Regions from separate parts of the Pedobacter sp. BG31 genome, predicted to be linked through region 3. Evidence: riboswitches for the same ligand, from Rfam matches in the RefSeq annotation. Region 3 holds a riboswitch; each other region holds the start of a gene.
What was found. A riboswitch is a leader RNA that binds a small molecule or an ion and turns the genes downstream of it on or off. The one in region 3 is predicted to bind S-adenosylmethionine.
Positions count from the first base shown of each region.

Region 1 (3,263 bases), on a different contig from region 3:
CAATGGCCCCTCAATAACCTGGATCGGACGGTCGTATTTCTGCCGGGCTTCTTCTACATCATCATCCAGGTATTCTACAATACCCTTAACCAGGGCATGTGATAATCTTTCTTCAACTGAACCTTTTCGCCAGCCTTCATCTTTAACTACTTCTTTACCTTTGGTTTTAACCGTATCGGCATATTCAACCAGGCGTTCGGTTGCATCTTCCCTGCGGTTTAACAGTACATCTTCTACCCTTTCTAACAATTCTGGCGGAATTTCCTGGTAAACCTCCAGCATACCGGCATTTACAATACCCATATCTAAACCTGCGCGGATGGCATGATAAAGGAAAGCCGAATGCATGGCTTCTCTTACCACATTATTTCCCCTGAAAGAAAACGAAATATTGGAAACCCCTCCGCTTACCTTGGCGTGAGGCAGATTTTCTTTGATCCAACGGGTAGCATTGATAAAATCGACTGCATAATTATTATGTTCCTCCAGCCCGGTTGCCACAGTTAAAATATTAGGGTCGAAAATGATATCTTCCGGCGGGAAACCGATTTCGTTTACCAGGATATCATAGCTGCGTTTACAGATTTCGATCCGGCGTTCATAATTATCGGCCTGCCCATGCTCATCAAATGCCATTACCACTACCGCTGCACCATATTGCATAATTTTACGGGCGCTTTCACGGAATTTATCTTCGCCTTCTTTTAAAGAAATGGAGTTAACAATCCCTTTCCCCTGCAGGCATTTCAAACCATTTTCAATCACCGACCACTTTGATGAATCGACCATAATCGGCAGTTTGGCGATATCTGGCTCTGAAGCAATGAGGTTCAGGAATTTTGTCATGGCGGCTTCCGAATCCAGCATTCCTTCGTCCATATTCACATCAATTATCTGTGCACCGCCTTCAACCTGTTGCAGGGCAACGGCCAATGCAGCTTCATAATCGCCACCCAAAATCAGTTTAGAGAATTTTGGAGATCCGGTAATATTAGTACGCTCTCCAATGTTCACAAAAATGCTTTCTGGGGTAATGGTTACGGGCTCCAGCCCGCTTAAGCGCATGTATTGCGGAAGTTTCGGTAATTTTCTGGGTTTGGCTTTTCGTGCATTTTTAGCAATACAGCCAATATGCGCTGGTGTAGTACCGCAGCAGCCGCCAACAATATTTACAAAACCCGAGGCAATAAAATCATCAACCAGATGGGCCGTTTCGTGCGGTTGCTCATCGTAAGCACCAAACTCGTTGGGTAAACCTGCGTTTGGATAAGCTGAAACATAGCAGCCTGCCTTTGTAGCCAGCTCTTCAATATGCGGACGCATCTCTTTTGCACCCAAAGCGCAGTTAAAACCAATACTTAGCGGTTTTGCGTGCATTACAGAGTTTAAAAAAGCTTCGGCAGTTTGCCCGGAAAGTGTTCGTCCGGAAGCATCAGTAATGGTACCAGAAATCATGATTTCCAATTTACGCCCTATTACCTCTTCATATTTTTTAATGGCTACAATAGCCACTTTAGCATTTAAAGTATCAAAAATGGTTTCAATCAACAATACATCCGAACCACCATCTACCAAACCCCGTACCTGCTCATAATAAGCTTTTTCCAACTCATCAAAATAAACCGCCCTAAAACCAGGATCGTTTACATTTGGCGACATGGAAAGGGTACGGTTTGTTGGGCCGATAGCACCGGCCACGAAACATTTACGATCAGGATTTGCTGCCATAAATTCATTTACAGCTTCTTTTGCCACCCGTGCGCCTTCATAACTCATTTCGTAAGAAAGGTCTTCCATCTGATAATCAGCCATGGAAATACGCTGTGTACTAAACGTATTGGTTTCGATAATATCTGCACCAGCCGCCAGGTACTCCAGGTGTATCGTTTTGATGATATCCGGACGTGTGATATTGAGCAAATCGTTATTGCCTTTCACGTCACAAGGATGGTTTTTAAATCGCTCTCCCCTGAAATCTTCTTCGCTTAAGTTATATCGCTGAATCATGGTACCCATTGCACCATCGATCACCAAAATACGTTTCTCTAATTCTTCTCTTATACCCATTTGCTGTTGTAAGATTTGAGATATGAGAGATTAGATATGAGAATGGATTAGACGTAATGTCTAAAATCTCAAATCTATTGTCTCAAGTCTCTAAAAGGCTTATTGAAAAAGTTGGTACGTGAATCGTAATCCTAAACTTATCTGTTTCCGCTATTTGCAGAATAGAATTTAGCACCTTGTAGGTTACAGGTTGCTAAGACTTCGTTGGGTCTAATCCCTCCGTCTTTCTTAATAAGCATACAAAAATGCAACAAAGCATGATCAATTCCAAAAATTATCGCTTTGCTGCCAAATAAAATTACAAAGGCCACGCAAAACTGCGCAGCCTTAAGAATATTATTTTGTTTTTGAGATCTATTTTCTGCTTCCAAAAATGCGTAATAGGAAAAGGAATATGTTTAAGAAGTCTAAGTATAAGGACAATGCAGCTACAATAGCCATTTTCTTGCTTTCAACCTGAAGAACCTGTTCGCCATTTGCCTCAATTCCTTCACCAATTCTTTTGATTTTTTGCACATCATAGGCTGTTAATGCAGTAAATATTGCAATACCAATGAATGCCATAAACAAACTAAACTGTTCGCTTTGAATAAACATATTAATTACACTGGCAATCACTAAACCAATAACCCCAACCATTAAGATTGGTCCAAATTTACTTAGGTCAATATTGGTTGTATATCCCATAAATGCCATAATTCCAAATATTCCCGCCGCGCCCGCAAAACAGCTCACGATTGAGCCTGAGGTATAAGTTAACAAGATAAAACTTAAACTCACCCCAGTCAGTACTGAATACAGGACGAAAACACCAATTAGTGCGGGTAATGATAGTCTACTTAAACCAAATCCCATTAAAAGAACTAGTCCCAGTGGCGCGAACATGGCAATGTACCCGAAAATCGACATACCAACTTTACCGGTAGATGGATTAACGGTTAGCAGGTATTGCATAAACTGCTCATTTGTTCCAAATAAATAGGCCGCTACTGTTGATAAACTCAATGCCACAAACATCCATAAGAAAACGTTGGCGAAGAATTTTTTAGAAACAGATCCTTCCTGAACGAAAACACTGTTGTTTTGATATTGATAATTTTGTTGTTCCATTTTAATTTTTGTATGTTAAATGATATAAAAATAAAGATTTAGTTCAATCTTTTTGTCAGCAGTTCTTCAACTTTTTTAAAGAACTG
Region 1 is NZ_JBHNZK010000001.1:38,155-41,417, forward strand. It holds gene metH (methionine synthase) at 1-2,067, opposite strand, end outside; SAM riboswitch class I at 2,202-2,305, opposite strand; gene ACFE6N_RS00205 (Bax inhibitor-1/YccA family protein) at 2,422-3,177, opposite strand; gene ACFE6N_RS00210 (hypothetical protein) at 3,216-3,263, opposite strand, start outside.
Region 1: another riboswitch for S-adenosylmethionine. It lies ahead of metH (methionine synthase); the one in region 3 lies ahead of ACFE6N_RS06190 (O-acetylhomoserine aminocarboxypropyltransferase/cysteine synthase family protein).

Region 2 (3,263 bases), 220 kb from region 3:
TCTGGCTTTAAGTTAGGATTCAGGTCTATAGAACCTGTGGTAAGCTGAGGATTGCCATAAAACGGCGCACTAAATACATAAGTGTTGATTAAACGGTAAGGATCTGCATCTTTACCCACTTTAGACCAACCACCCCGTATTTTTAAATAGTTAAGGGCTTCGCTTTTGATATCAAAAGCCTCTGTTGCTACAAAGCTGCCATTAAATGAAGGATAAAAATATGACCTGTTTTGTGCAGGCAAAGTAGAAGACCAGTCATTACGCGCCGTGATGTTGGCAAAAAGGTAATTTCTGAAGCCGATCTGTCCGGAAGCATAAACACTATACGATTTTAAACGTGATAAATTATTGGAAGAAACCAGGGGATCGCGAGAGTTTTTCAGGTTGTATAGCCCTGCAATGGCCAGTTTAGGCGCGCTCTGGTCGTTTTGCTCGATGTACTGTCTACGGATATTGCCACCTCCCAATAATTCTAAGCTAAAATCTTCATTTAATTGTTTATTGAAGTTTAATGTTGCGTCGGTGTTATTTTCGTTTACGGTAAAAGCACTTTCGGTATAAGAACCAAAAGGTGTTCCATTGGTACCATAGGCGATTCTAACCTTACGCCTGTCATTGTAGTAATCCGTTCCAGATCTGAAATTGAAATCAAGTCCATCGATAATTTTATAATTAAGCGCTAAACTCCCAATAATCCGATTACGGTTTTGCGACACCGTATTTTCATAAGCTACCCAATATGGATTGCTATAATAGCTATTGTTCCAGTTGAATGTTTTTCCATTTTCATCCAGATAGTTTTTCAGCTGGTTAATATCCACCTGGCGGCCAAACCAGGTAAATTGCAACATGGTACTGGTTGATCTTGAACCGCCTGTACCCGGCAAATTATCAGAACTCAACTTGCTGTAATTTGCATTAGCCGTTAAAGTTAGTTTTGGTGTTATTTTTAAAGAGGTATTTAATACGAATGAATTTTTGCCCTGTCCGGAATTAGGCACAATCCCAACCTGTTTCAGGTTATTGTAAGCAATACGGTAATCATATTTTTCGCCTGCATCTGCAACAGATATACTATTATTTAGCGAATACCCTGTTTGAAAGAAATCGCGGACATTATCAGGATGGGCTACGAACGGAACCGCTACACCTTTTGAAAAAAACTGTGGAATTAATCTGCCGTCCATTTTTGGCCCCCAGCTCTCATCTACCCCATCATTAATGCCTTTACCAGCACCATCCACATAACTGAACTTACCTTCCGATCCCTGTCCAAAAGCATTTTGATAAACCGGCAGGGTAAGCAAAGTTTCCAGTACGGCATTGGAGTTAACCTCAATGCCCAATCCTTTTTTCGATTTACCAGTTTTAGTTTTGATAAGAATTACCCCTGCGGCAGCCCTCGAACCGTATAATGCTGCTGCGTTTGGTCCTTTTAATACACTAATTGATTCAATATCCTCTGGATTGATATCTGAGATGGCATTTGCATAATCCCTTGCACCTGCAGAATTTAACTGCGAGTTATCTACCGGAATCCCATCAACCACAAATAAGGGCTGGTTATTTCCAGCTATAGAGGTTTCCCCTCTGATGACCACACGTGATGAGCCCATGCTCCCCTGACTATTGGTTACCCTAACTCCAGCTATTTTTCCAGCCAGTGCATTGACCAGGTTAGATTCTTTAGCTTCAGACAAATCTTGTCCTTTTAACTCCTGAACAGCATACCCGAGTGATTTTTTCTCTCTGGAAATACCTAAAGCTGTAACCACCACTTCATCTAACGCATTATCGCTCGATTGAAGAATAACTGAAATTGGCCCGTTTTTACTGATCTGTATTTCCTGGGTTTTAAAACCTATGTATGAAAATACTAATGTGCCCTTTTCAGGTGCATTTATCGAAAAAGCACCCTTGGCATCAGAGATGGTGGTTTGTTTGGTTTCTTTGACGAATATGGAAACACCAGGCAGTGTTTCTCCATCTGCTGATTTTACTGTTCCTGTTATGGCGGTATTTTGAGCAAATCCCGGTTGTACAGCAAAGAGCAGTAAAATAAATGCTATTGATTTTAAAAGTCTGATCATGAATATGTTTAATAATTAGTTAATAGATAAAATTTGGGCAAAACGATTCCTAACGGTGAATCACCGTCTTTTATTAAAAAATAAAATGGAATGGTTAGATCAAAAACGCCTGTTAAAATGGAACCATCCTAACAGGACTGGCGCATTCGTAAGTATGCAGAAAGGTTTACAAAAAGTGATGCAGCTCGTCTGTTTTTTTCCATTTGAATGATTTTGTTTAATACATATTTCACTTTCAAGAAAGCATTGAGGCAACAAAAAAGCACCCCCTTAAATCAGAAGTGCTCCGTATATTTTAGATAAGGATTACGCAAACAACTGACTTAACTACCCCGGATTCATCCGGGATGGAATTAGCACCATTTCTAAAAATTAGATGGTTGCTAAGGCTTCACTGGGCCATTCCCTCCGCCTTTCTTGATAAGTATTTTAAAATAACTGGGGCAAAGGTATAATTAATTCCATTTATCCTATAGTTTTTATAGATATTTATTAAAATATTTTTTCTTTGACTATTCCATCCGTATATTTGTCGACTAAATTAGTAGATTAACATACATCCCAATGAATATAAAAACCTTATTAACTGCTGCACTGGCCATATCAACCTCCATAACCTTTGCTCAGGATCAGGCAGTTTTAGCCAATAACCAACAGGCAAAGGCCAAAGAAAAAAAAACAAAGGCATTCGTTGCGCTGGGCAACTGGCGCGGTGTGGCGAAAGTAAAGGAGGGACTCGAAATTCCTTTCAATTTTGAGATCAATGAAAAAGGCGGTCAGCAGAAATTGTATTTCCGCAATGCGGAAGAAAGTTTTGAAGGTGGTGTGGTCAAACGAACAGCCGATTCGATTTTTGTTAAACTGGATCAGTTTGATAACGAACTGGCATTTGCAATAGATGGCGATCGGTTAACAGGAGCTTTACGCAAACAGGATAAATCCGGAAAACCATTAATCATTGATGCCGAACGCGAACACTATCGTTTTAAAGCAGACAGACCTGCATCAGCCGACTATTCAGGAAGCTATGATGTAATTTTTACCGCTCCAAATGGAAAAGAAGAAAAAACAGTAGGCCTGTTTAAACAAACAGGAAACAAACTAACCGGAACTTTCCTCCGTGTAACCGGTGATTCGCGCTATCTTGAAGGTATTGTAGAGGGCAATGGATTT
Region 2 is NZ_JBHNZK010000003.1:14,068-17,330, reverse strand. It holds gene ACFE6N_RS05230 (SusC/RagA family TonB-linked outer membrane protein) at 1-2,090, opposite strand, end outside; SAM riboswitch class I at 2,411-2,517, opposite strand; gene ACFE6N_RS05225 (peroxiredoxin family protein) at 2,655-3,263, shown strand, end outside.
Region 2: another riboswitch for S-adenosylmethionine. It lies ahead of ACFE6N_RS05230 (SusC/RagA family TonB-linked outer membrane protein); the one in region 3 lies ahead of ACFE6N_RS06190 (O-acetylhomoserine aminocarboxypropyltransferase/cysteine synthase family protein).

Region 3 (3,263 bases):
CCTTCCCACCATTCAAAAACATCTGCATTGGCAGTAAGTGCATGGCAAACCCAGATTACGTTATCTTTAGCCGCATTTAGTTTCCCATAAGTTTGATAAGCAACCTGCAGGTTACGGATTTTTTTTCCGTTTTCTAATTTAAACTGTTTATGATGATTATATATTGATGCTGTACTCATTGTTTTGTTGTATCGGAAGGTAAATGTGCTTAAGCTAATAAACTCTCGGTAGAAACTTGTGCGTTAATGGCTGCAAATGCCTGTTCGAAATCAGCTTTAATATCATCGATATGCTCAATACCAACTGAGACCCTTAAGGCGTTTGGTTTTACGCCCGCGGCCAGTTGTTCTTCTTCACTCAATTGCTGGTGTGTGGTGGCCGATGGCTGGATGATCAGCGTTTTGGCATCGCCCACGTTGGCTAGGTGCGAAACCAATTTCAAATGATCAATAACCTGCGTGGCATTTTCCTTGCTTCCGTTTAGTTCAAAAGACAGTACGGCTCCAAAACCATTGCTTAAATATTTTTTCGCAAGATTGTTGTATTTGCTACTTGCTAATCCGGGATATTGTACTTCTTTAACCAGCGGATGGTTTTCTAACCAGGTGGCCAGTTCAAGGGCATTATCAACATGGCGTTGTACGCGGAGCGATAGCGTTTCCAGTCCTTGCAACAAAAGAAAAGAATTAAAAGGCGATAGGGCAGGCCCAAGATCTCTTAATCCTTCTACACGGGCACGGATGATAAACTGAATATTACCGAACGGCCCGCCAATGCCAAAAACATCACTAAAAACCAAACCATGGTAACCTGCTGAAGGCTCGGAGAACTGCGGGAATTTCCCGTTACCCCAGTTGTAGTTTCCGCCGTCGACAATTACGCCGCCGATGCTTGTTCCATGACCACCGATCCATTTAGTTGCAGATTCGACCACGATGTTTGCTCCATGTTCTAATGGCTTAAACAAATAACCTCCTGCACCAAAAGTATTATCAACCACCAAAGGAAGATCATATTTTTTGGCAATAGCGGCAATCTTCCCAAAATCAGGTACACTAAAGGCTGGATTGCCGATGGTTTCCAGGTAAATGGCTTTCGTTTTGTCGGTAATTTTAGCTTCAAATTCCTCAGGCACATCCAAATTGGCAAAATCTACATGGATACCTAAACGTTTAAAAGCCACTTTAAACTGGTTATATGTTCCGCCATAAATGTGAGAAGAAGAAACAATACTATCACCAGCCTCCAGTATATTATTCAAAGCGATGAATTGTGCAGCTTGCCCTGAGGCCACGGCCAGAGCAGCAACGCCACCTTCCAAAGCGGCAATACGTTTTTCAAAAACATCGTTGGTTGGATTCATGATCCTGGTGTAGATATTACCAAACTCCTTTAGAGCAAATAAATTGGCACCATGTTCAGCACTATTGAACCCGTAAGACGTTGTTTGGTAAATGGGGACGGCTCTTGAACCTGTTGTTGGATCTATTTCCTGACCAGCGTGTAATTGTAAAGTTTCAAATTTATATGATGTTGACATAATTTCTGTTTTAATTTATGAATTGATGAGATAAATGGCTTAGGGTAGTCCTAAAGCTTAAAAGGGCGTATCCCGTTATCCGGGACCTTCCAGTTTGAGGGAAACAAAAAAGGAAGATTTTTAAATTACTGTATGCAACAGCACATACAAGCCATAGCAGGCATATAACTGCAAGTAACAGAAATAGGAACTTGTCTTACCTTTTTAAGGTCTGCATTGGATTCGCTTAGCGATCGAAGATTTAATGTTTTCATCAGTTATAATTTATATCACCAAATAACACCATGTTATCTGGTCAGGAATTGGCACCTTCTCTTTCTGAGGGTTGCCAGTGGGTCATCGAGCCAGTCTCTCGCCACTTCTTTATAAATCAACCTGTGAAGATTGACTTTTATTTAACTTTCCGCCAAATAATATTTCAAATGTCAGGATAAATTTTTAATACACAAAATAAAATTTTGATTTTTAAATAAATAACTGATAACTAGTTGTTTAATTTTATGTTGCGCTGCTAAAATCGAACTTTCGATGTGAAATTAGCACTTAATATGCTAAGTTTGCGCTACCTATCTAAATATGATTATCATGAAAAACAAAAGTGTTTTAGGTTTAAGCCTGCTATTCACGGTGATGTTTGTCAGCACCACCAATGCCCAATTTGGAGGTTTAAAAGATAAATTATTAAAAATCGGAACTGCCCAGGGTGCCAAAGCCTTAGGGGTAGACAGGTTTCTGAAACAGCCCGCTGCCATAACCACCAGTTTCGAAGATGTAAACAGGGAAGGAGAAAAAATGCCCGACTTTATTACTTCGTTAAATTTAAAGGCACAACCATTGTATTTACTACCTAAAAATCCAGAGGGCGGTTTTGTACTTTGTGAGGGGCTTTATGAGATGACCAACAAAAGTTATTGTTTGAAGGCCGGAACATTTGCGCCGTCAAAAGGCGATGGTTATATGTTTGCTCCTGTACTAGGTTCTAAGGAATAAATAGTGGTTGCGATATTGAAAAGCGCAGAAAAACATCCTGAGGTGGATCAACATGACATCCAGGCGCTGCTGTGGACCATTATTGCCAGAACAAAATTTGCTGATTTTAACGGACAGGTAAAATTAACCGCTGTAAAATTATTAACCCCGAGTCAGATTACACAATTGGAGGGAGGCGCCCTGGGTGTGTTGCCTTTTGATGTAATGGAAAAGGCTAAAGACCAGTTGCCAGCGGGTGTAAAAGCAGTTTTTGAGGCAGAAAACAATATCAGACAGCTGGTAGCTTCCGGAAATTACACTTATGCTGATATGGAAAAATATGCGATTGTGGCGGGTATGGCCCCACCAAGAAGCGATGTACCAAGCGGCATCTGGACCAAACATCCTGATGGTTATTACATACGTTATTTTCCTTCAGGTTATTCAGTTACCAAAGTACAGGTATATGTGCCAAAGGAATTGATGGCAAATGGGAACAAATTGGTTTATGATGCCGCAGGAGATATTGCTTGCCCTGCGAATACGGGATCACAACGTTTGGCACAAACAAATGAGCCACTGGAGGCAAACTATTCTTTGAAACTGACCACGGTTTGTAATCCGAAATAGATTTTTAGTCCTACAAGGTTTCAGAAACCTTATAGGACTGTGGAAAACTTTAGCTTAACGCCTGCTCCAAATCGGCAATAAGATCATCTGCATGTTCCAGTCCAACGGAAATACGGAGCAGATT
Region 3 is NZ_JBHNZK010000003.1:236,994-240,256, forward strand. It holds gene metX (homoserine O-acetyltransferase) at 1-179, opposite strand, end outside; gene ACFE6N_RS06190 (O-acetylhomoserine aminocarboxypropyltransferase/cysteine synthase family protein) at 209-1,540, opposite strand; SAM riboswitch class I at 1,802-1,912, opposite strand; gene ACFE6N_RS06195 (hypothetical protein) at 2,126-2,530, shown strand; gene ACFE6N_RS06200 (hypothetical protein) at 2,546-3,139, shown strand; gene ACFE6N_RS06205 (trans-sulfuration enzyme family protein) at 3,189-3,263, opposite strand, start outside.